2 regions of the Gilliamella sp. B3817 genome follow, and region 1 is predicted to be linked to the other one. Evidence: riboswitches for the same ligand, from Rfam matches in the RefSeq annotation. Region 1 holds a riboswitch; the other holds the start of a gene.
What was found. Region 1 has a riboswitch for thiamine pyrophosphate ahead of thiB (thiamine ABC transporter substrate binding subunit). Riboswitches for the same ligand answer to the same signal wherever they lie in the genome.

Region 1 (10,544 bases):
ATCATCCCCATAAATTCAGCTTAACACCTTAGTGCTTTAAATAGCTAAAAAGGGAAGATTAACTGTTTGTCTAATTGTGGATCAATAAGGGTAACATGAAAGCCAATTAACCTAACCCCCCTATCATTTCGTCGTTCTTGCCAAACTTTGTACGCTTGTTCAATCAAATCTTGTTTATCCAACTTTGCCCAGACATGTTCTTGTGTCGTGAGTTGAAAATCATCAAATTTAAATTTTACCCCTTGTCGGGCAATCGATAAATCTGTTCTGACTTTACTTAATCGTTTTTCTAACTCATCATAAAGTGGATCGAGTTGCAGTAAACAGTCATCCCAAGTATGAATATCATCAACCAAAGTACGTTCAACCCCCACTGATTTACGTTGCCTGTCATTACAGACTTCACGCTCATCAATGCCTTGACATCTTTCATAAAGCACTCGACCAAACTTACCAAATTGATTAAGTAATTTGGTTAAATCATACTTCACCACATCTCGACAAGTAAATAACCCTAGTTCAGCCAGTTTTTTTTCGGTGACTTTCCCCACCCCCGGAATCTTTTTAAGAGGGAGTTGCTGTATGAACGAATCAACTTCGTCAGGTGTAATCACATACTGACCGTTAGGCTTGTTCATATCTGAAGCAATTTTAGCTAAAAATTTAAGTGGCGCAACACCAGCTGACGCAGTTAAACCCAGTTCATTAAATATAGCTTGGCGAATGTCTTTGGCAATTAATGTTGCCGAACCATGGCAAAGTTGACAATCAGTCACATCTAAATAAGCTTCATCAAGTGATAAGGCCTCGATTGCTTGGGTATAACGCTGAAAAATTTGATGAATCTGGTTTGAAACTTCTTTATAAACAGCATGTCTACCCGGAATAACTTTAAGATTTGGACACAGTTTTACCGCTTGTGCCATTGACATAGCACTATGAATACCAAATTGTCGAGCAAGATAATTGGCTGTTGCAACAACACCTCTTTTTCGTGGGTCACCCCCAACAGCAATGGGGATATTACGGTATCGAGGGTTGTCCCGCATCTCAACTGCCGCATAAAAACAATCCATGTCAACATGAATGATTTTTCGCATAATCTGAATGATAGTATCTAAAATATAACTGTATAAATATACAATACCATACCTTAAATGCTTGTGCAATCAGGATATCAATTACTTAACCAATTTATCAAAATCCACTAAACCTTTTTTATCATAGGGATCGCCAATCCAACGTATTGATGGTTTAAAGTTAGGATTAACTAAACTTTTTTCAGGCTGATATAAATTGTAACGTAAGCCTGCTAAATCAGACCAAGTATGAATTAAATCTTGTGAGCTAAATTTGCGATCAACGTAAGCTTGATAATCATTAGGATGTGTTTTCAACCAACTTGGTGATTGCCAAAGTATAAAGGGAATGGTATACATCGGTTTGGTTGGTGCTTTTTCATTTCGTCCTAAGACATCATACGGTGGTGTTTGATAAACCTCTTCACCATGATCGGAAAAATACAACATAAAACCGTTATCATGGCTCTGTTTAAAAGTATTAAACAATGTCGTTATTACATAATCATTATAGCTAATTGCATTATCATAGCTGTTGTAGACTTTGGCGTTATCATCGCCAATATTGAATGGAATGCCTGTCTTATCTTGAAAAACATTATATTCACTACTTTTCGGATAACGAAATTCATATTTCATATGCGTACCAAGTAAATGAATAACGATAAATTTCTTTTTAGCGGGATCGGTTAACACCTCTTTAAAAGGCTGAATCACAGCATCATCATATTGTCTGGCACTTTGGTTACGATCGTTATTCATATAATATTGTTTATCTGTTTGCTTAGAAAACATGGTTAACATCGTATTTCGTTTAGTCATTGTTTGTTGATTGGTAATCCAAAATGTTTTATACCCTGCTTGTTTCATAAGATGAATGAGTGAAGGTTGTGTTAAGTATAAATCAGGATGCCGCTCATCGGCGAAAGTCAGGGCTTGTTCTAAAATTTCGATCGTATATGGTCTGGATGAGACAACATCGTTGAAAACCAATAAATTTGGATTTTCTTTTTTAAATTGTTCAATCATCGGGGTGGTATTGCGGTTATAACCATAAATCCCCATTCTTGTACGGGTAGTCGATTCCCCAATGATTAAGACTAATGTTCTTGGTGTCTCTCCATTACTATCTGTTAAATTTTCTAATGAAGGCAAAGATTGCAAATTATTCAAAATATTTTCCATATTAGAAAGTTGTGAACGGTATGCAATATAGCTGCTCATTAATTGCCAAGGTACTGTCGTTTCCATACGGCTTAATAAATGTGCTCCCGCTTTCTCAAAGGAAGTTTTTTTTACCATTACACTGATTGCTAGTGGCATCAAAGCATAAATAGCAATCAATAGTGAAACCATCCACTTAGTTTTATTTTGAACATAAACCGGTTTGACTTGTTTCCAAAGAAATAGAGCCACTAAAATATAGACGACTAATACGGCAATCAATTTAAAACTTAAGTATTGCTGAATATATTCATTAGATTCATTGAAATTTGATTCAGCCATTATAAAAAAAACACTTTGTGAAAACTCCTGCCGATAAATCACAAAATAAGCTAACGAAATTAAAGACAATCCGCCAACTATAATCCCATAAATGGCTGCAATTTTACGAGTATGATTCGGAAAAAATAACACCGGTATGAGCCAAATTAAGCTATAAATAATAGAATCTCTTAACCCAATAAAATTAGAGTGTCCCGACAGAGAAATATAGAGTTGCAAAGCGGATGAAAAATAGGTAAAAAATAATATAATCAAAAATAACGAGGAAAAACTAAATTTCTGATCTTCTTTCAAATTTTGCATAAATATCAATAACGAATCATGATGAATAAGTTTTTATAAGATACATTGGGTAGATTAATAAAACCTTAAGCACTCACATTCGATATTGAAACTAACAAAAGCCAACGGTAATCATTAATGCTATGAAAGCAATATGAAGCATATTTTCAATGAATATACTGCTTAGCTAAAGATTAATTTTAGCGGATTAAATCGACTTCAAGCCTAATAGCTGAGCAACATGTTGATGTTCTGAACAGGTTAACTTTTTGGGTGAATGATTAAAAATAATCTGCCCTTCATCGACAACTAAACATCGTGAAAAATAATACAATGATTCATCCAGATAATGGGACACCATCATTAATGTTAATTCAAATTCTTCACAGATTTGGTTAACTAATTCAAGCATTTCAAAACGTAATGATTGATCCAGCGCTGAAAAAGGCTCATCTAAAAGTAAAATCGGACGATGTTGAATTAGACACCGCGCTAAAGCAACCCGTTGACGTTGACCACCCGATAATTGTTCAGGGTAACGTTGATTAAATCCTGTTAATCCAACTTTTTCTAAAATATCATCAATAATTTGCATTTGTGAAATATTCAGCTTTAAAGAAGGTTTTAATCCTAAAGCGATATTATCTTGAACCGTTAAATGGTCAAACAAATTATTATGTTGAAACAACATAGATACTGGGCGTTTTCCGGGAGTGACATTCGTCATATCTTGATCATCGAGTATTATTTTTCCTGAATCAGGTGAAATAAAACCGGCGATTAAACTCAATAATGAACTTTTACCCGCACCACTTGGCCCAACAATGACGACCCGTTCTTTTGCGGCAATACCAAAATTAAAAAACATTTTAAAATTATCATAATGATAATTAATATGATTGAGTGTGATCATCATCCACCAAAACCAATAAACTAAAAGAGATAATTAATAATATTGCCGCTGTGACACTACCATCTTGATAATGATAATGTGATAGCTGCTCATAGAGGTAATAAGGCAATGTGATGACTGACTGCCCACCAAATAGTGCGATAATGCCAAAATCCCCTAAAGATAAGATAGCCGAAAAAACAAAACTTTTTAACATTAATTTGTTTAATGCTTTATATTCAATCAAATAAAAATGGTTAACCCCGTCAATGCAAAGGGATTGGCTTAATAGCCAATAACGCTTAGTGACATCGAACATGGGGGTAGCCAGACTTTTAATGACAAAAGGTAATGCCATTAAAGCATTACACAATATTAATAAAATGCAGATAAACCAAGTATTACCTGCATACTGATAAAATAATATAAACAGTCCTGACGCTAAAATCATGCTGGGAATCGCTAAAATTAACGAACTGGCTAACATTAATCGATTACTCCACGTTACCTTTTGATAAATGAGCAATCGACTATTTGTCCAAAGAATAAATAGTGCCATTAACAGGGTTACGATGGCTGACCCCAATGCAATGAAAAGTGAAAACAGTGTTGCATGTTGAAAGGTTGGCGTAAACAGTGACAAACGGAAAAAATAAACACCATCAATCACGATATTTATCAAAGGAAGTAAAATAAATAATCCCCCTATAATAATCACGATTGAACTTAGCAAGGCAGCCAATCCAGAAACAGGAAAACGGTAGTTTTGCTTTATAAAGCGCATTGTGACTTGTTTATTATTATTAAACTTTTGCATTATTCCCATAAAACCTACGCAACAAAGCAATTGCAATAAGGAAAGCAAAACCGCTTGAATAAAATCAAAATCACGAATGGATTGATAAATTGCTACTTCAATGGTGGTATATTTGGGGCCACCGCCTAAAGCCAATACAATCGCAAAACTTGAAAAACAGAGCATAAAAATCAGCGAAGCCATAGGCAATATTTGCCGACGAAGATGTGGCCATTCAACCAATCGAAAAAAAGTGTAACCAGAAAAATTCAATTGAGCGGCTAGCTGTTTCTGTTCAACAGGCACACTCATCAGCGTACGGTAAAATAGACAACAAGCATAAGGAAAATTCAAAAATACGTGTGCTAATAAAATTCCTTGTAATCCATAAATTGACCATGAAAATGGCAAGCCGATATATCCAACAAAGATTGACAGTAATCCCTGTTGCCCATAAACGGATAAAAGCCCTGTCACAACAACTAGTGCAGGTAAAATAAACGTCACCGGCATTATTCGCAACAATAGACCTTTACCCCAAAACTCAACCATGGATAAAGCTTTTGCCATTAATATAGCCAAGAAAATAGAAAGACATGTTGATAGTGTGGCTTGATAGACAGTTATCCACAAAATATGTAATAAATAGCTGTCAATATAACTGTTTATCTCACCTGAAGTTATTGCGTAATAACCAATGGATAATAAAGCACTACCCAGTACAACCATTATGCTACTGGCGGCAAGAATACCCGGTATTAACGTTCTAAAATTCAACATGTTAATGTCTATAATTACTTACTGATCGCTGATTGCCACTCACGAATCCAAGCTTTTTGTCCTTTTTCAACTTGCTCAGATCCAAATTCTAACGCCTTAGTGACAGGCTTTATTTGCTGATAAGCCTCAGGTAATGTCGTTTGAATAATCGGGTACATCACATTCTTTTCAGCAATCTGACGTTGTACTTCAGGTAAGAGTAAATACTGTAAAAACTGACGTGCTAACTCGGGTTGCTGACTGTATTTGATTATACCTGCTACTTCAACCTGACGGTAATGTCCTTCATCAAAAATGGCTGCCTCATAGCGATGATCATTTTTCATAATATGAGCAATCGGCGATGTACTGTAGCTTAAAACAAAATCAGCTTCGCCTTTCAAAAACATACCATAAGATTCACTCCAGCCTTTGGTGACGGTTACCGTATTTTTAGCAATCTTTTTCCATACATTGGCAGCATCATCGCCATAGATATTTTTGATCCAAAACAGTAGACCTAGTCCTGGCGTACTGGTTCTTGGGTCTTGATAAATAATTCGCCAATTGGCTTTATTATCAACAAGTTGTTGCATACTATGGGGAGGATTTTTGATTTTATCTTTGTTATAAATAAAAGCAAAATAACCATAATCATAAGGAAGAAAATCATTATCCCACCAATCAGTGTTAAGATTATCAGGTTTAATGATTTGATGAGGAATAACAATATTGGCTAACTTAGCTTGCTGTAAAATGTTATTGTCTAAGCCTAAAATAACATCGGCATTGGTCTTTTTCCCTTCGAGCCGGATCCGATTTAAAATTGATACACCATCCCCTAACGAAATGATATCCAACTGACAATCACACTCCGCTTCAAAACCTTGCTTAATGGCCTCACCTGGGCCCCACTCAGACATAAAAGAATTGTAACTATAAACGGTTAAAGTTGGCTTAGCATTGGCGGTATCAATCAAGAAAAAAGCTGAAAAAACAAAAAACAAAAGAAGATTCTTACGAAACATTTTGCCTCCAAAATAGTAAATAAAAGACAAAAGGTTTGAGCAGACACAATAACTCAAATCCCTCCGCTGGCATGATCCAGTTCAGGTTCGACGGGTTATGTTAACCAACATTCTCAGCCATTTGGGCACCCCGTTGAGAACGATAAATAGTTTAGTGTTTACCTCATTAATTGTAAACAGTTGTAATTGCGATAGCATGAATAATAACAAGCAAGTTTAATCACTGTTAAGGTAAAAAGGTAACGAATTAATGCTCCAAAATTAGATAATTTTAAAGCGATTTTAATTGTCTCTTATTATGATTATTACCTAAGTTTAATCACTGTTTAACGGATTGAGTATTCAAGAAATTCAAATAAAAATAAGTTATTAATTAAAAAAATAGTAGATGTTACTCAATTGCTTTGTATATAATAAAAACGTCAGTTATTTGATTTTTATTAAAGGATTAATTATGTCTCAATCTTTCAAGAGCCCTCGCTGGATGCGTGATTTAAATCGCTATCTAAATTCAAAACCTCAATTCGTTTTATCCGGAAACATTCATGATCGACAACAATCGAAAATTGATACTGAAACCATCATTTCCGAAACATTAGTCTTGTCGATTTATCGAATATTAAAAAATGCAAAATTTAATCACGTCTTATTGTGGAATTCAGCTGTTGGATTCGAAGAAATTCAAACACCAGACTTACCCGCAATTAAAAGCGATACGTTGTTTAAACGCCTAAGATTAAATGCTGTTCCCAAAAAAGATTCCGCAAAAATAAATCATTTAAGTAACACGTTAGATCAACTAGTCAGCTATGATCAACAGCCTGTTGCGTTGATAATTGATTATGAATCACATTTGTCTAAAAATCGTCATAATATGAGTTTTAGTGAGCATCAACTTTTTGCGCGTTCTTTAGCACTTTCACAACTTGAATACCCAAAACCTAAAGGTTCAAACGATCGGTTATTTATAAATACCATTATTTGGCTAGTTGAAAAAGAAAGTAATTTACCCGATTGGTTACTCATTAATAACCCTAAGATTCGTCATATTCCTGTGACAGCATCCAGTTAAGCAATCCGTAAAAATATAAATGATGAATAACTAGAGTAGCTCGTTTTTTAAAAGATCATCGCACAAAGCCAGTTTACTTAAGAGGTCATAATGAATTTAAAATAGATTGATATTGATTTAATATAGATAAATTAAAAACCAATAAGAGTTTTCGGGCTTTTTTTGAATTGTATATTTAACAAAATAATAGATGCCATTTGCTAACCCAAATCGGGCTAAAATGCGTGTTTTCTATCGACTGTATTAAAATTAATCTTTATAAATAATCATTGTCATTCTACAATTCAATATAAATAAAAATGATAAAAATAACATCAACATTGAGTTGAATATAAGGAATACAAAATGGAGTTAGAGCGTCACTGTGGTCATTGCCAAACTGAACGATTCGATAATGAAATGCTAAGTAAGCAAATGATCGATGATAAAACATATCATTATGACCTATTATCCGTTTCATTCAAAAATTCTATTGATACAAAACCATTAAAAAAATTTCAATTGATTAGTGAAACTATGCCTATTAAAGAGCATAAATCTAAACTAGGGTTATGGCAATTATCTATACGCGCCAATAATGTTCGCTTACGTGCATCAAATTTACAAATCAAATTGGATGAAAACCGACTAAAAACACTTCAATTAGCCTGTTCTAAAAACCAATTAATGGCAATGTGGACTAAACGCTCATCTTTCTTTCCTGATGCCAATAATCTTGGATTATTATCATTAATGGAACGTAACAATATTAGTGAAGATGATCTAATCATTTTACTCAGTGCACAAGAAGATCAATTTAAAACGGCAAATAACGTCATCAATGAATGTAAACAATTAGCCAATGATTATGATATTGATATATTAAGCGATGAAGAGTTAGCAAATTATTTTAAGCAACCTAGATTAAGACTATATCAACTATTGGATGAGCGAATAGAAGGATTTGCCGAACTGGGTCATGAAGAGCTCAATCAGTGGACACAACAGTATCGTTTTGAAAAACGTATACCATTTTGTCGGCTCTTGGTTTTATTGAGCATTCCTAATGAACATTGGATTAAACCGCCGTTAAAAAAATACTCATCTCGAATTATCGATTTCTTTCATAAAAAAGTATCAATGAGTATCTTGCAAGGCCCGTTAGTTAGGATGAACCTAGGTCGTTTTACACCACGTATTGATCTTAACTTATTAGGAACCGCATCTTTACCGTCAAATAAACTACTTGATCATATTCTTGCTCGACAACCTCGTCAGCAACAAATCGATATTAAAGCCGTATTCGAAACGAATGAACTTCTTGAAATTAAATTACGCAACTTATTTCGGGCAACCACTATTTATCAACGGGATACGGGCATTGACAGTCTTTATATGGGCTTTCCTTTTTTAGTTTATCAAGAAACCAGTGGCAATCGGTTACCCAGAATAGCACCATTATTACTTTGGCCCATAAAAATGAATGACGATATAGCATCAATGAAACGACTTACACTCGCCTTTGATCGTCAACGAGAAGAAATAAGAATCAATCCCGCACTTAAAGGGATTTTGGGCAAAACACTTTTTAATCAATGGAAACATGTTTTTGATGACTTATTATTACGTTCAACGTTAAATACCCTTGAGGTTATGAATGAATTAAAGTCGTTAGGACAAATTTTGTCGAGTCAAATCGATGATTTACCAACATCCTTTGAACCAGAAAAAGGTAAAATCTACTTTGCTTGTTCCGCTGTGTTATTTGATGCCAACTTTATAGGACAATCAATTGGTGAAGAACTTAGTCAATTAAAAAAACTCGACTACGACAACACAGCACTTGAAACCGCACTAAAACTGAAATCCAATTCTCAAATCGATGAGCAAATTGAAAAACCAGACGTACAAAATTGTTTTTTTTCGGTTGCCAGTGACCCAAGCCAAGAAAACGCTGTTTTACAAGCACGATTAGCGCCCGGTTTGTTAATTGAAGGCCCACCAGGAACCGGAAAAAGTCAAACCATTGTTAATATGGTTGGCGACGCAATTGGACGCCATAAAACGGTACTGATTGTTTGTCAAAAAAAAGCGGCCCTTGAAGTTGTTCATAAGCGTTTAACTGCCGAAGGCCTTGATACGCGCAGTATAATGATTAACGATATTAATGCTGATCGATCCAAATTGATCAATAGTATTCGTCAACAGCTTGATTTGCTGGACAAAAACCTGCCTTCAGATGACTACATTAAAGCGCGCATCAAACTGGCAAAAACAGTAACAAAACTGGAAGCACAGCTCGATCAATATGATGAGGCATTATATACTCAACAGACCCACTTTGGTTTAAGTTATCGGGAGTTAATCGCTGATTTAATCACGATTGCCAACAATCCACCCAAATTAACCGTACCGGAATTAGGCAAAGTATTTCAGAATCTTGATGTCAAACAACTATCAATGATTAAAAATCAGTGTTCACCCTTACTTTCACTGTGGTTACCGGCAAAATTTGAACATAGTCCATTATCAGAATTAACAGAATTTTCAAATGATCCAATTACGATAAATTTATTTAATCAATCACTGACTCAATTTATTCAAGTTGAGCACGTTAGAACAGCAAATCTTGATAACCAACCTATCCAATTTGATGTTGATGATCCCCTCCCTCATCAACAGTGGCTTAAAAAAGAGAGTGAAGCTTTTTTAAATATCACGGAAAATCTTCGGGAACGACTATTAAAATGGTTACCCTTGTTCAAAATTCAAAATATCCAAACCGGTAACTTAGAAGGTAATAGACTCATCAATGGGTTAAAATTTTTGCAAGATCAGCTATCTTATTTAAACTCAGATGGTTGGTGCCACCTGTCTCAAAAATTATGTTATTTAGAGCCAAAGATACTAGAAGATTTACTGAGTAAAGCAAGAAAACTCATTACCCCTAATGCTTGGTACAAATGCCTGAGTTTGCAACGCTATTTAGCAAAAAAAGGACTTTTTAACTTTTTAGCTATGCACGGTGAGGAAGCAAACATTAACCGCATTCCAATGCTTTATGAGTCGCTATTATTAGAGTCTGAATATCGGCCAATTCGCAAAACGTTACTGAGTATCTTTGTTGATTTGCAATTACCTCAACACAATT
Region 2 (10,544 bases), on a different contig from region 1:
ATCCATTTTTTCAATGGGGTATTTATGATTGATGGGGATGTCATATCCGGCAAAAGCACCAGCTGTCAAAAATTGAGCTGTAGCAACGGTTCTTTGTAAACTATTTGCATACACAGACACATCAGAAGAAGTTGCTTGGTATTGAATATGTTGATTTTCAAGCCATGTCGCTAAGTATCGTCCAAAATAAACTTCTAGGGCACCGCCTCGGGTAGTTAGATAGCCATAAGGATGATCCCATTTAGGCCATTTAAACGGCGTGGCTTGTTCTAAAAATTCAAGTGTATTTTGTAATGGTGTACGGATTCCATGTCGGCTTAATATGACGACTTTATCCAATTGATAGTGATTGTTCATTATTGTTTCACCCAGCCTTGTTGATGTAAATAGTTGAGAATAAATTCTCGTTGTCCTTTGTAGATCGTTTCAGCTATTTTGTTACTCCATCCGCCTTCTTTTTGATTAGAACTACGAGTTTGATAATAATTTTCTATTTGCTCATCATACTGTGCCAATAATGTCTGATTGATTGGTTGATATTGATTTTCGAAAAAGATTAATTCACTCGGTAATCTTGGTTTCATTTCGGGTTCTTGATCTGGATACCCAATACAGAGACCAAAAAGGGGGATAACATATTTTGGCAAGGCTAGTAATTGTGTCACTTCAGATATATTATTACGTAAACCACCAATATAGACTGTACCTAATCCTAACGATTGCGCAGCAATAACCGTATTTTGCGCCATCAAGGCGGTATCAATACAACCGACTAAAAGTTGTTCGGCTCGTTCAAGAGGAATCGTTGCATCAATTTGAAAATGTCGATTAAAATCGGCACAAAACACCCAAAATTCGGGAGCTTGATAAATATAATTTTGATCACCTGAATAGTGAGCTAATTTTTTTCGCTTATCACTGTCTGTGATACGAATAATGGTTGAACATTGAAGAAAGTTAGAACTCGGAGCCGATTGTGCTGCTTGAATCATCGATGTTATTTGCTTTTGCGTCAATGGGGTGGGTTTATAAGCACGAATTGAACGACGATGATAAATGAAATCAAGAGTTTGATTTTCCATAACGGCTCCTTAATAACGTTATTGTTTTTGAAACTGTAAATCCCAAACACCATGACCAAGATTTTGACCTCTTTTTTCAAACTTGGTAATAGGTCGGTCTGCTGGTCTTGGAATATAATCTCCTGTTGATGATAAATTTTTATAACCTGTCGCTTGATTTAACACCTCAAGCATATGTTCGGCATAATGTTGCCAATCTGTTGCTAGATGTAAAATACCATTAACTTTTAATTTACGTCTGATAAGTTCGACAAAAGCAGGCTGAATAATTCGACGCTTGTTGTGCCTTGCTTTATGCCAAGGGTCAGGGAAGAATATTTGCACCTTATCTAATGAATTATCTGCAATCATGTTTTCTAAAACTTCGACTGCATCATGGCACATCACATTTAAGTTTGATAATTGATTTTCTTCGATCGCCATTAAACAAGCTCCGACACCCGGTTTATGTACTTCAATACCTAAAAAAGATTTCTCGGGGGCATTTTTTGCCATTTCGATGAGTGATGCGCCCATACCAAATCCAATCTCTAAAACGACGTTTTGATTAGGTTCAAAGTGAATGGGCGATCCCGCATTATATTTGACACCAAAGACGGGCCATAAATTTTGTAATGCTTGTTCTTGACCTTTGGTCAAACGACCTTGTCGTAGCACAAAACTGCGTATTGTTCGTTTCGGTTTTTGTTCTTCAATATCTGTATGTAATTGTTCTGCCATTAGATTATCTACTTGTGTTGTAAAATTGATTTAAACTAATTGAAAGCTACTCTAAAATAGCGATGATTACTTAGTTTACTCGATTTTAAGTTGACGTCAAAAAACATATTGATTACCCATGGACTCTTACACTATTTTGCTAGGCAGGTTAAATTATTTTGATAATTTTTTATAATGTGGTTGAGCATGATCACCAAATGATTATATAATTGTCACTCCGATTTAACCGATTACGGATACGTAATCATGATTACATGCTTGAGGATTTCTCGTGCCTGATATGAAGCTTTTTGCTGGCAATGCTACACCTGAGCTAGCAAAGCGTATAGCTAATCGTCTTTATACTTCTCTTGGTGATATTGTTGTTGGTCGTTTTAGCGATGGAGAAGTGAACGTTCAAATTAATGAAAATGTCCGTGGTGAGGATGTTTTTATCATTCAATCAACTTGTGCACCAACCAATGATAATTTAATGGAATTGCTTGTTATGATTGATGCAATGCGTCGAGCATCTGCAGGTCGTATTACCGCTGTTATTCCTTATTTTGGTTATGCTAGACAAGATCGTCGAGTGCGTTCTGCACGGGTTCCGATCACAGCTAAAGTGGTTGCTGACTTTTTATCAACTGTCGGTGTTGATAGAGTATTAACGGTTGATCTTCATGCTGAACAGATCCAAGGTTTTTTTGATGTGCCAGTGGATAATGTATTTGGTAGCCCTGTGATTTTAGAAGATATGCTTCAACGTGATTTTGAACGCCCAATTGTTGTCTCTCCGGATATTGGTGGGGTGGTGCGAGCTCGTGCTATTGCAAAACTGTTAAATGACACCGATATGGCGATCATCGATAAACGTCGTCAACGAGCGAATGAAGCTGAAGTGATGAATATTATTGGTGATGTTGCTGATAGAGATTGTATTTTAGTCGATGATATGATTGATACAGCAGGAACGCTTTGCAAAGCCGCTGATGCATTAAAAGCACGTGGTGCTAAAAGAGTATTTGCCTACGCAACGCATCCGATTTTCTCGGGTAAAGCCGTCAGTAATATTAAAAACTCAGCCATTGATGAAATAGTCGTTTGTGATACTATTCCATTAACAGCGGAAGTTAAAGCATTGAAAAATGTACGTCAATTAACATTATCAGGAATGTTAGCAGAAGCAATTCGTCGCATAAGCAACGAAGAATCGATTTCTGCAATGTTCCATCAATAATTGATTTTTAATGATAAAGATGCCCCGTTTTTTGGGGCTTTTTAATTTAACATCTTCAAGTAACAACAGCTAACAATTAAAACATCATGACAACCATAAAACTTATTGTAGGACTGGCCAATCCTGGAAATGAATATGCCCAAACTCGACATAATGCAGGGGCATGGTATGTTGATTTGCTTGCACAACGTTATCAACAGCCGTTAAAAAATGATCCTAAATTTTTTGGTTATAGTTCACGTATCAATATCGCAGGACATGACATACGTTTATTAGTGCCTACCACGTTTATGAATTTAAGTGGTAAAGCTGTTCAAGCGATGGCTTCATTTTATCAGATAAAACCCGAAGAAATTTTAGTTGCTCATGATGAACTTGATTTAAATCCGGGTATTGCGAAATTTAAATTTGGCGGAAGTCATGGTGGTCACAATGGTTTGAAAGATATTGCTAGCAAATTAGGCAATAATCCAAATTTTTATCGATTAAGAATCGGTATCGGGCATCCGGGTGATAAAAATAAAGTGGTCGGTTTTGTGTTAAATAAACCTTCTAAGCCCGAGCAAGAACTAATAGATAAAGCGATTGATGAATCTGCACGTTGCACGGATATTTTATTATCACAAAGCTTTGAAGCCGCAATGAATCGATTACACTCGTTTAAAGCGTAATGCCGTTGATTGAGTCGAACGAATTACAATATGCTATATAAAAAATCCACCCGAAGACCAGGTGGATAACAAATCACGTAACAATCTTTGATTAAGAAAATAGATGGGTAATATTACCGCCTTTTTCGGCAATTCGTTTAAATACTTCTTTAATTAACCAAGTATTCATTGCAGCGGTATCATCTGTACTACCCGTGTAATTAAGTTCTTTTGCCAATCTTTTACGAGCATCTAGACTATTGTCTATTCCTAATAATTTTAAAAGATCAACAATCGATGTTTTCCAATTAAGTTTTTCAGGAAATTTGCTCGCTAAATTATTAAGAATTGACATAACATCCACGTCCGAAATGGGCGTTTGGTTGTCTGAATGTTGTTGATTTTGATTTTGGTCTTGATTCTGATTATTTGACGCGGCATCTTTATCATGACCGGTAATGCTGTTGACTTGATTTTTAACGGCATCAGCGACATTACCGACAGCCGCTTGAGCACTTGGAAAGATTTTAGAAAAAATATTATTTAAGATACCCAAATTACACCCCCCTATGTTTAAACTGCTTTTGAAAAAAGTGCTTAACTATTCAGATGTACAAAATATCGCCTTTAGTATAACGTTTAACAAGCAATAGTGTCAAAGAAGTTCTGGATTTATAGCATTTTTTGTTGTTAATTCAGAGAGTAAATAAATTAAATGCATGAATAAATTTTTCTATAAAAAAATTATCTTGGCGTTTTAAATTATGATAACCATGGATAAACTTAGATTGTTAACCATTCACTATTAGTGAAAATGATGCTATTAATCCTAGATTGTTCAGTTTGTTATCTGATAATGATTCCAAGTGTTGAACATGAAAAGATGATTGAGATGTTTTTATTTGTGTCCTATAAATTCCAGTTTATTTAAAGCTAAAGTGAATCACGTAAATGAGTAAATCGAAACGATAAAAGAGATGCCTGACAAATTCTAGTTTTAAAAAGTATTGCGATGACAACGTCGAACAAAAAAATTCGCAACATTCACGCAATAATTCGATATGCTAAAGGCAATACCTTATACGCAAAATGATAATATGTCAGAGCCAGTTTTATCAGAATAAAAAATTGTGTATGATAAAAGAAATAATGTCATTGTGGCTTTGTAACTGAAGCATGCTTTTTACAAACAATATTGTGGACGTTTCAAAAAATTTAGCTTCATTTTTTACTGTACGCAATCTTTTTTGTTTCCCACAAAGTATGATGAAAATTACTGGGCTTGATTATTATCAAACGAGTAATAATGCGGGTCAATGGATCGAACACAATTATAAAGCCTACGCTAATTTGGGCGATCCGAATTCTGATAAGATTTAATTGAAAAGAGAGGTCAACTATGAAATTAATTGTCGATAATATGAGTTGTCAGCACTGTGTTAATACGATTACTAAAGCGATTAACGATATTGAGCCAAAAGCGAAAGTAAAGATTGATTTGGCTAAACATGAAGTTGATATCGAAGGCGGGACCATTTCACAAGAAGCCGCTATAGTGGCTATCAATGAAGCTGGGTATGAATTTGTAGGTATTTCATATTAATTAACCTATATTAAAGCAAACAAATTTGGACGTTAGTTTTTTTATTTATCTGTTTTCATTAACACGTTTAAAACGTCCAAAATCTACTTTACATCCTCTTTTAATCACTCATATTTTGAAAAATTTGAAGAGAGTGTTCGCAAATATGCGTCAATTGTGTTTTTGAATCACCACCAACGATAAAAGTGATGTGTTGGTCCAATCCCTTTACCAATATTTAAATCATCAGCATGGCGTATGGCGCCGTGTAGATATTCTTTCGCCTGTTTAACCGCGTGTGCTAAGCTGTTTTTAGGCAATAAAGTCGCAATAGCGGCTGATAAGGTACAACCTGTACCGTGCGTATTTTTTGTTTGAATTCTTTGCGATGTCATTCGGATTGTTTGGTCTGAGGTGATTAAATAATCGGGACTTTCTTGACTGGCTAAGTGCCCGCCCTTCATTAGTACCGCTTTACAACCTAGTTTAAGTAAATCTTGCCCTTGTTTTAGCATCTCATCTTCATTTTTCGCTTCATCACAATCTAAAAGTGCTGCGGCTTCGGGTAAGTTAGGTGTAATAATTGTTGCTAATGGCAATAATTGTTCTCGAATGGCGGTAATGGCATCGGGTTTTAAAAGTGCATGTCCCCCTTTAGCGATCATAACAGTATCAAGTACAATCGATGGTATAGGATGATTTTTTAATAACTGATAGACAGTTGTGACAATTTCTTTATTCATTAGCATACCAATCTTCACACTATCAATGTGAATATCTTGATATAAGGTGTTAAATTCTGCTTCGATAAATTCAGGCGGAATTCCAAATACCGCATTAACACCTTGGGTGCTTTGTGCGGTTAACGCGGTAATGACAGACATGCCATACGCACCGAGTGCCGAAAACGTTTTGAGATCGGCTTGGATGCCAGCTCCCCCACTGGGATCTGAACCAGCAATAGTTAGGGCTGTAATTGTCATGATGTTGCTTCCTATCTAGCTTGATTTATTTTATTGATTAGTAAGGTGGTTGCTTGTTCAATATTGGATTGACCACAAATAGCCGATACGACTGCAACGCCTTCAATTCCTGTTTGTATTATTTCTGTAACTTTTGTTACGTCGATACCACCAATGGCAACAGCAGGGCAATGTTTGGTTTTGACTAATTGAGTTAACTGCTCAATACCAAGTGCCGAGGATGCATCTTTCTTGGTCGAGGTCGGATAGACAGGACCAATTCCAATATAATCGACGTTTTGCCAAGGCACGGTTTCAAGTTGTTGCTGATTCGAAACAGATAGCCCTAACCATTTATTTTTACCGATCAATCGGCGAGCTACATCAACGGGCAAATCATTTTGACCAACATGCACACCATCTGCATCGACAGCTAAAGCAATATCCACATGATCATTAATCAATAGGGGAACCGATGTCTGACTGAGTGCTTCTTTCAAGGCTACAGCAGCTTTATACCAATCTTTGCCTGTCAATTCTTGTTCTGATCGTAATTGTACGGCGGTTACACCGTTGGCAACGGCAATTTTGGTGGTGTCTACCATGCCACTAATTCCCCCACATAGTGTCGGATCGAGCACTAAATAGAGAGTAAGATCCAACTTTTTCTGCATGCTACGTCCCTATTAGTATGATGAATAAAATAGTGATAATTGATCTAATAACGATACGGCAAAACTGCCTAATCCAAGCTGTTTATTTGCCTTTTCTCCAGCTTTTTTCATCATAAAGCAAGCGGCTGCTGTGGCTAAAAGTGGATCGGTTGAATTTACAATAAACGCTGCAACCATAGCAGATAAGGAACAGCCTGTTCCGGTAATTTTGGTTAAAGCAATATCACCGCCTGCTATAGCGTAAGTCGTATGACCATCAGTAATATAATCAATGTCACCAGTCATGGCGATGATAGTCTGGTAATCTTGTGCCAATTGTTTTGCATATTGTAAAGCGGATTTTGTCGAGTCTTGACTGTCCGGGCCTTTTGATGATGCAAGTTGACCGCTAAGCGCTAAGATTTCCGAAGCATTGCCACGAATAACGGTGGGTTTAAATGATAATAATTGATACGCAATTTCGGTACGATAAGCAAGTGCCGAACCAACGGCAACAGGATCAAGTACCCATGGAGTTTGGCTTTGTTGAGCTTGGCTTGCTGCAAGTAGCATACTTTTGGCGGTATTGTGATTAATTGTACCGATGTTAATCAGTAAACTATTAGCAATTTTAACAAATTCAGCCACTTCTTGTTCAGCAATAATCATTGCTGGTGAAGCTCCAATAGCAAGTAGGACATTAGCAGTAAAATTTTGTACAACATCATTTGTTATACAATGAACTAATGGGCGTTGCGTTTTGACAAGATTAATAAAAGGTGTAACTTGTGTGATTTGAAGCGATGTGGTTACTGACATGTTCATTCCTTATTTGATTTATCGGGAAGAATTTGCCTATTGTAAAGTTGAATGGCTAGACTTCCCTACGCTGGTGTTATCCAGATCAGGTTCAACGGGTAAACTCTCAGTTTTTTAATGAATAAAAAACACCCCGAGTCAAAATTATGCTTATATTATGAACTGCCTATTGGCTTTTAACAAGTTTGTATAATAGAAAATTTCGATTTAAATGTTATTGTAACAATTTTTCGATATCGGTAATCGCTCTTCTATCCGGCAAGAAAATAATCAGGTGATCATTCTCTTCAATCGTTAAATCCGTGTTGATAATAATAACATCTTCATCACGTACAACTGCGCCGATTGTTGCCCCAGACGGTAGCTTTAATCCATTGATGTTTTTTCCGACCAGTTTTGAATTTTCTTTATCACCATGCGCAACGATTTCCACAATTTCAGATTCGCCTTGTCGTAGTGATACAACTTTGACGATGCCTGTTTGTCTGACATGACTTAAAAGTTCAGAAATAGTGGCGTGTTGGGGTGAAATAGCAATATCAATCACACTGTCATTAATGAGTTCAAGATAAGCTTGTTTTTGAATTAAGACGATGACTTTTTTAGCGCCCATTCTTTTCGCTAGCATCGATGACATAATATTGGATTCATCATCGCCGGTTACCGCAATAAAAAGATCTGTCAGTTCAATCTGTTCTTGGGATAGCAATTCTTGGTCTGATGATTCGCCATGTAATACCGTGGTATTAAGTAACTGTTCAGCAATGAGTTCTGCTCGTTCAGCATTGCGTTCAATTAGTTTGACTTGATAATCATTTTCTAAGCGCTTAGCCAGTACAAGTGCAATGCCGCCACCGCCACTAATGATAATTCGTTTATAGGGTTTTTCTAAACGTTGTAGCTCACTGGTCACGGCTTTGATATTGGTAGGCGGAGTAATAAAATACACCATATCGCCAGCTTCAATTAAGGTAGAACCCAGTGGACGAATAAAGCGATTTTTACGGTAGATAGCAACGACTCTGGCTTCAACATGCGGAAGATGTTCTTTAAGCTCTGATAGCTCACTGCCAACTAGCGCGCCACCATAATATGCCATAACAGCGACTAGACATACACGGGTATCGTTGAATGAGGCAAATTGTAATGCGCCTGGATATTGAACTAAATGACTGATGTGGTTGGTAATAAGGTTTTCTGGTGCAATGATATGGTCGATATTGATACACTCTTTATTGAAAAAAGGATATCTTTCATCATTGTATTCCGGTGCGCGGATACGCGCCACTTTTTGCGGAATATTAAACATGACATGCCCTATTTGACATGCCATCATGTTGATTTCATCAGAGTTGGTAACGGCAACAAGCATATCAGCCGATTCCGCGCCAGCACTCTCTAATACTTGTGGATAAGATGATTTTCCACAAATAACTTGTAAATCAAAGCGTTCTTGCAAAGATTGCAATTTATCATGATCTTCATCGACAACAGTGACATCGTTTTGTTTTTCAGTAACAAGATATTCTGCAAGCGCACTGCCTGTTTGTCCTGCCCCAAGAATGATAATCTTCATAACTAACCTATTTTAATTAAATGGCTTTCATCGGATTGATTGTCATTAGGATAATCAATGCCTATATCAAAGCTAATTAATACTGTTTAGTGTTAATAATAATCATGTTTTTTTGATTTCAGACTATACAAAACCGATAGCGTCATAGACCTTTTTCAATGTGATATCCGCTTTAGTTCGAGCTTTTTCAGCGCCTTCTTTCATGATTGAATAGAGGTAATCTTCATTATCACGATATTGGTGATATTGTGCTTGTAAGTGACTTATCATATCAATCACTTGAGTCGCCACTTCCGTTTTAAGATGTCCATACATTTTACCCTCAAACTCTTTTTCAAGTTCGGTGACTGGTTTTCCTGTTACGCCAGTTAATATATCTAATAAATTTGATACACCAGCTTTATTTTTTAAATCATAACGTACAACAGGCGGTTCATCAGAATCGGTCATCGCTCGTTTGATTTTTTTCTCGATGTCTTTAGGATTTTCAAGTAAGCCAATCACATTGTTTCGATTTTCATCAGATTTAGACATTTTTTTCGTTGGGTCTTGTAAAGACATCACTCTTGCACCAACTTTAGGGATAAAAGGTTCAGGAACAGTAAAAATGTCACCATACAGGGCATTAAAGCGCATTGCAATATCACGTGATAGTTCGAGATGTTGTTTTTGATCGTCACCCACCGGTACTAAATTAGCTTGATATAATAAAATGTCAGCTGCCATTAATACAGGATAATCAAAAAGCCCTGCATTAATGTTTTCAGCATGTCGTGATGATTTGTCCTTAAATTGTGTCATGCGACTGAGTTCACCAAAATAAGTGTAACAGTTTAATGCCCACCCTAATTCAGCATGAGCAGGTACATGAGATTGTACAAATATAGTGCTTTTTTGAGGATCAATGCCACATGCTAAATAAAGCGCCATGGTATCCAGTGTTGCTTTGCGTAGCTTCTGTGGATCTTGGCGTACTGTGATAGCATGTTGATTTACAATACAATAAACGCAATCGTATTCTTGTTGTAAAGCGACCCAATTTTTTAAGGCACCCAAATAGTTGCCAAGTGTTAATTCCCCTGATGGCTGAGCGCCACTAAATACAATCGGTTTACTCATAATTTATTCCTAATCTATTCATTCTTATTTTTTTGCCTCAGCTTTAGGCAGTGGTAACAAGGTTAATATATCTTTGAAATCGTCAAACAAAAAATCGGGGTCGCTGGTCGCTATGGATACACCATAGTTGTAACCGTAACTTAACGCAACAGTATGGCAGTT

Region 2: another riboswitch for thiamine pyrophosphate. It lies ahead of thiM (hydroxyethylthiazole kinase); the one in region 1 lies ahead of thiB (thiamine ABC transporter substrate binding subunit).

What each region holds. Positions count from the first base shown of each region.
Region 1 covers NZ_JAFNNV010000010.1:63,385-73,928, reverse strand. Annotated here, with positions in the region: gene dinB (DNA polymerase IV) at 45-1,100, opposite strand; gene cptA (phosphoethanolamine transferase CptA) at 1,182-2,888, opposite strand; gene thiQ (thiamine ABC transporter ATP-binding protein) at 3,076-3,735, opposite strand; gene thiP (thiamine/thiamine pyrophosphate ABC transporter permease) at 3,758-5,335, opposite strand; gene thiB (thiamine ABC transporter substrate binding subunit) at 5,350-6,342, opposite strand; TPP riboswitch at 6,383-6,485, opposite strand; gene J3U36_RS10320 (hypothetical protein) at 6,797-7,414, shown strand; gene J3U36_RS10315 (AAA domain-containing protein) at 7,760-10,544, shown strand, end outside.
Region 2 covers NZ_JAFNNV010000001.1:296,260-306,803, reverse strand. Annotated here, with positions in the region: gene J3U36_RS01360 (histidine-type phosphatase) at 1-357, opposite strand, end outside; gene nfsA (oxygen-insensitive NADPH nitroreductase) at 357-1,082, opposite strand; gene trmB (tRNA (guanosine(46)-N7)-methyltransferase TrmB) at 1,101-1,802, opposite strand; gene J3U36_RS01345 (ribose-phosphate pyrophosphokinase) at 2,074-3,021, shown strand; gene pth (aminoacyl-tRNA hydrolase) at 3,108-3,692, shown strand; gene J3U36_RS01335 (DUF3597 domain-containing protein) at 3,784-4,227, opposite strand; gene J3U36_RS01330 (heavy-metal-associated domain-containing protein) at 5,071-5,274, shown strand; gene thiD (bifunctional hydroxymethylpyrimidine kinase/phosphomethylpyrimidine kinase) at 5,442-6,239, opposite strand; gene thiE (thiamine phosphate synthase) at 6,248-6,889, opposite strand; gene thiM (hydroxyethylthiazole kinase) at 6,902-7,687, opposite strand; TPP riboswitch at 7,733-7,833, opposite strand; gene trkA (Trk system potassium transporter TrkA) at 7,902-9,263, opposite strand; gene trpS (tryptophan--tRNA ligase) at 9,387-10,382, opposite strand; gene J3U36_RS01300 (phosphoglycolate phosphatase) at 10,407-10,544, opposite strand, start outside.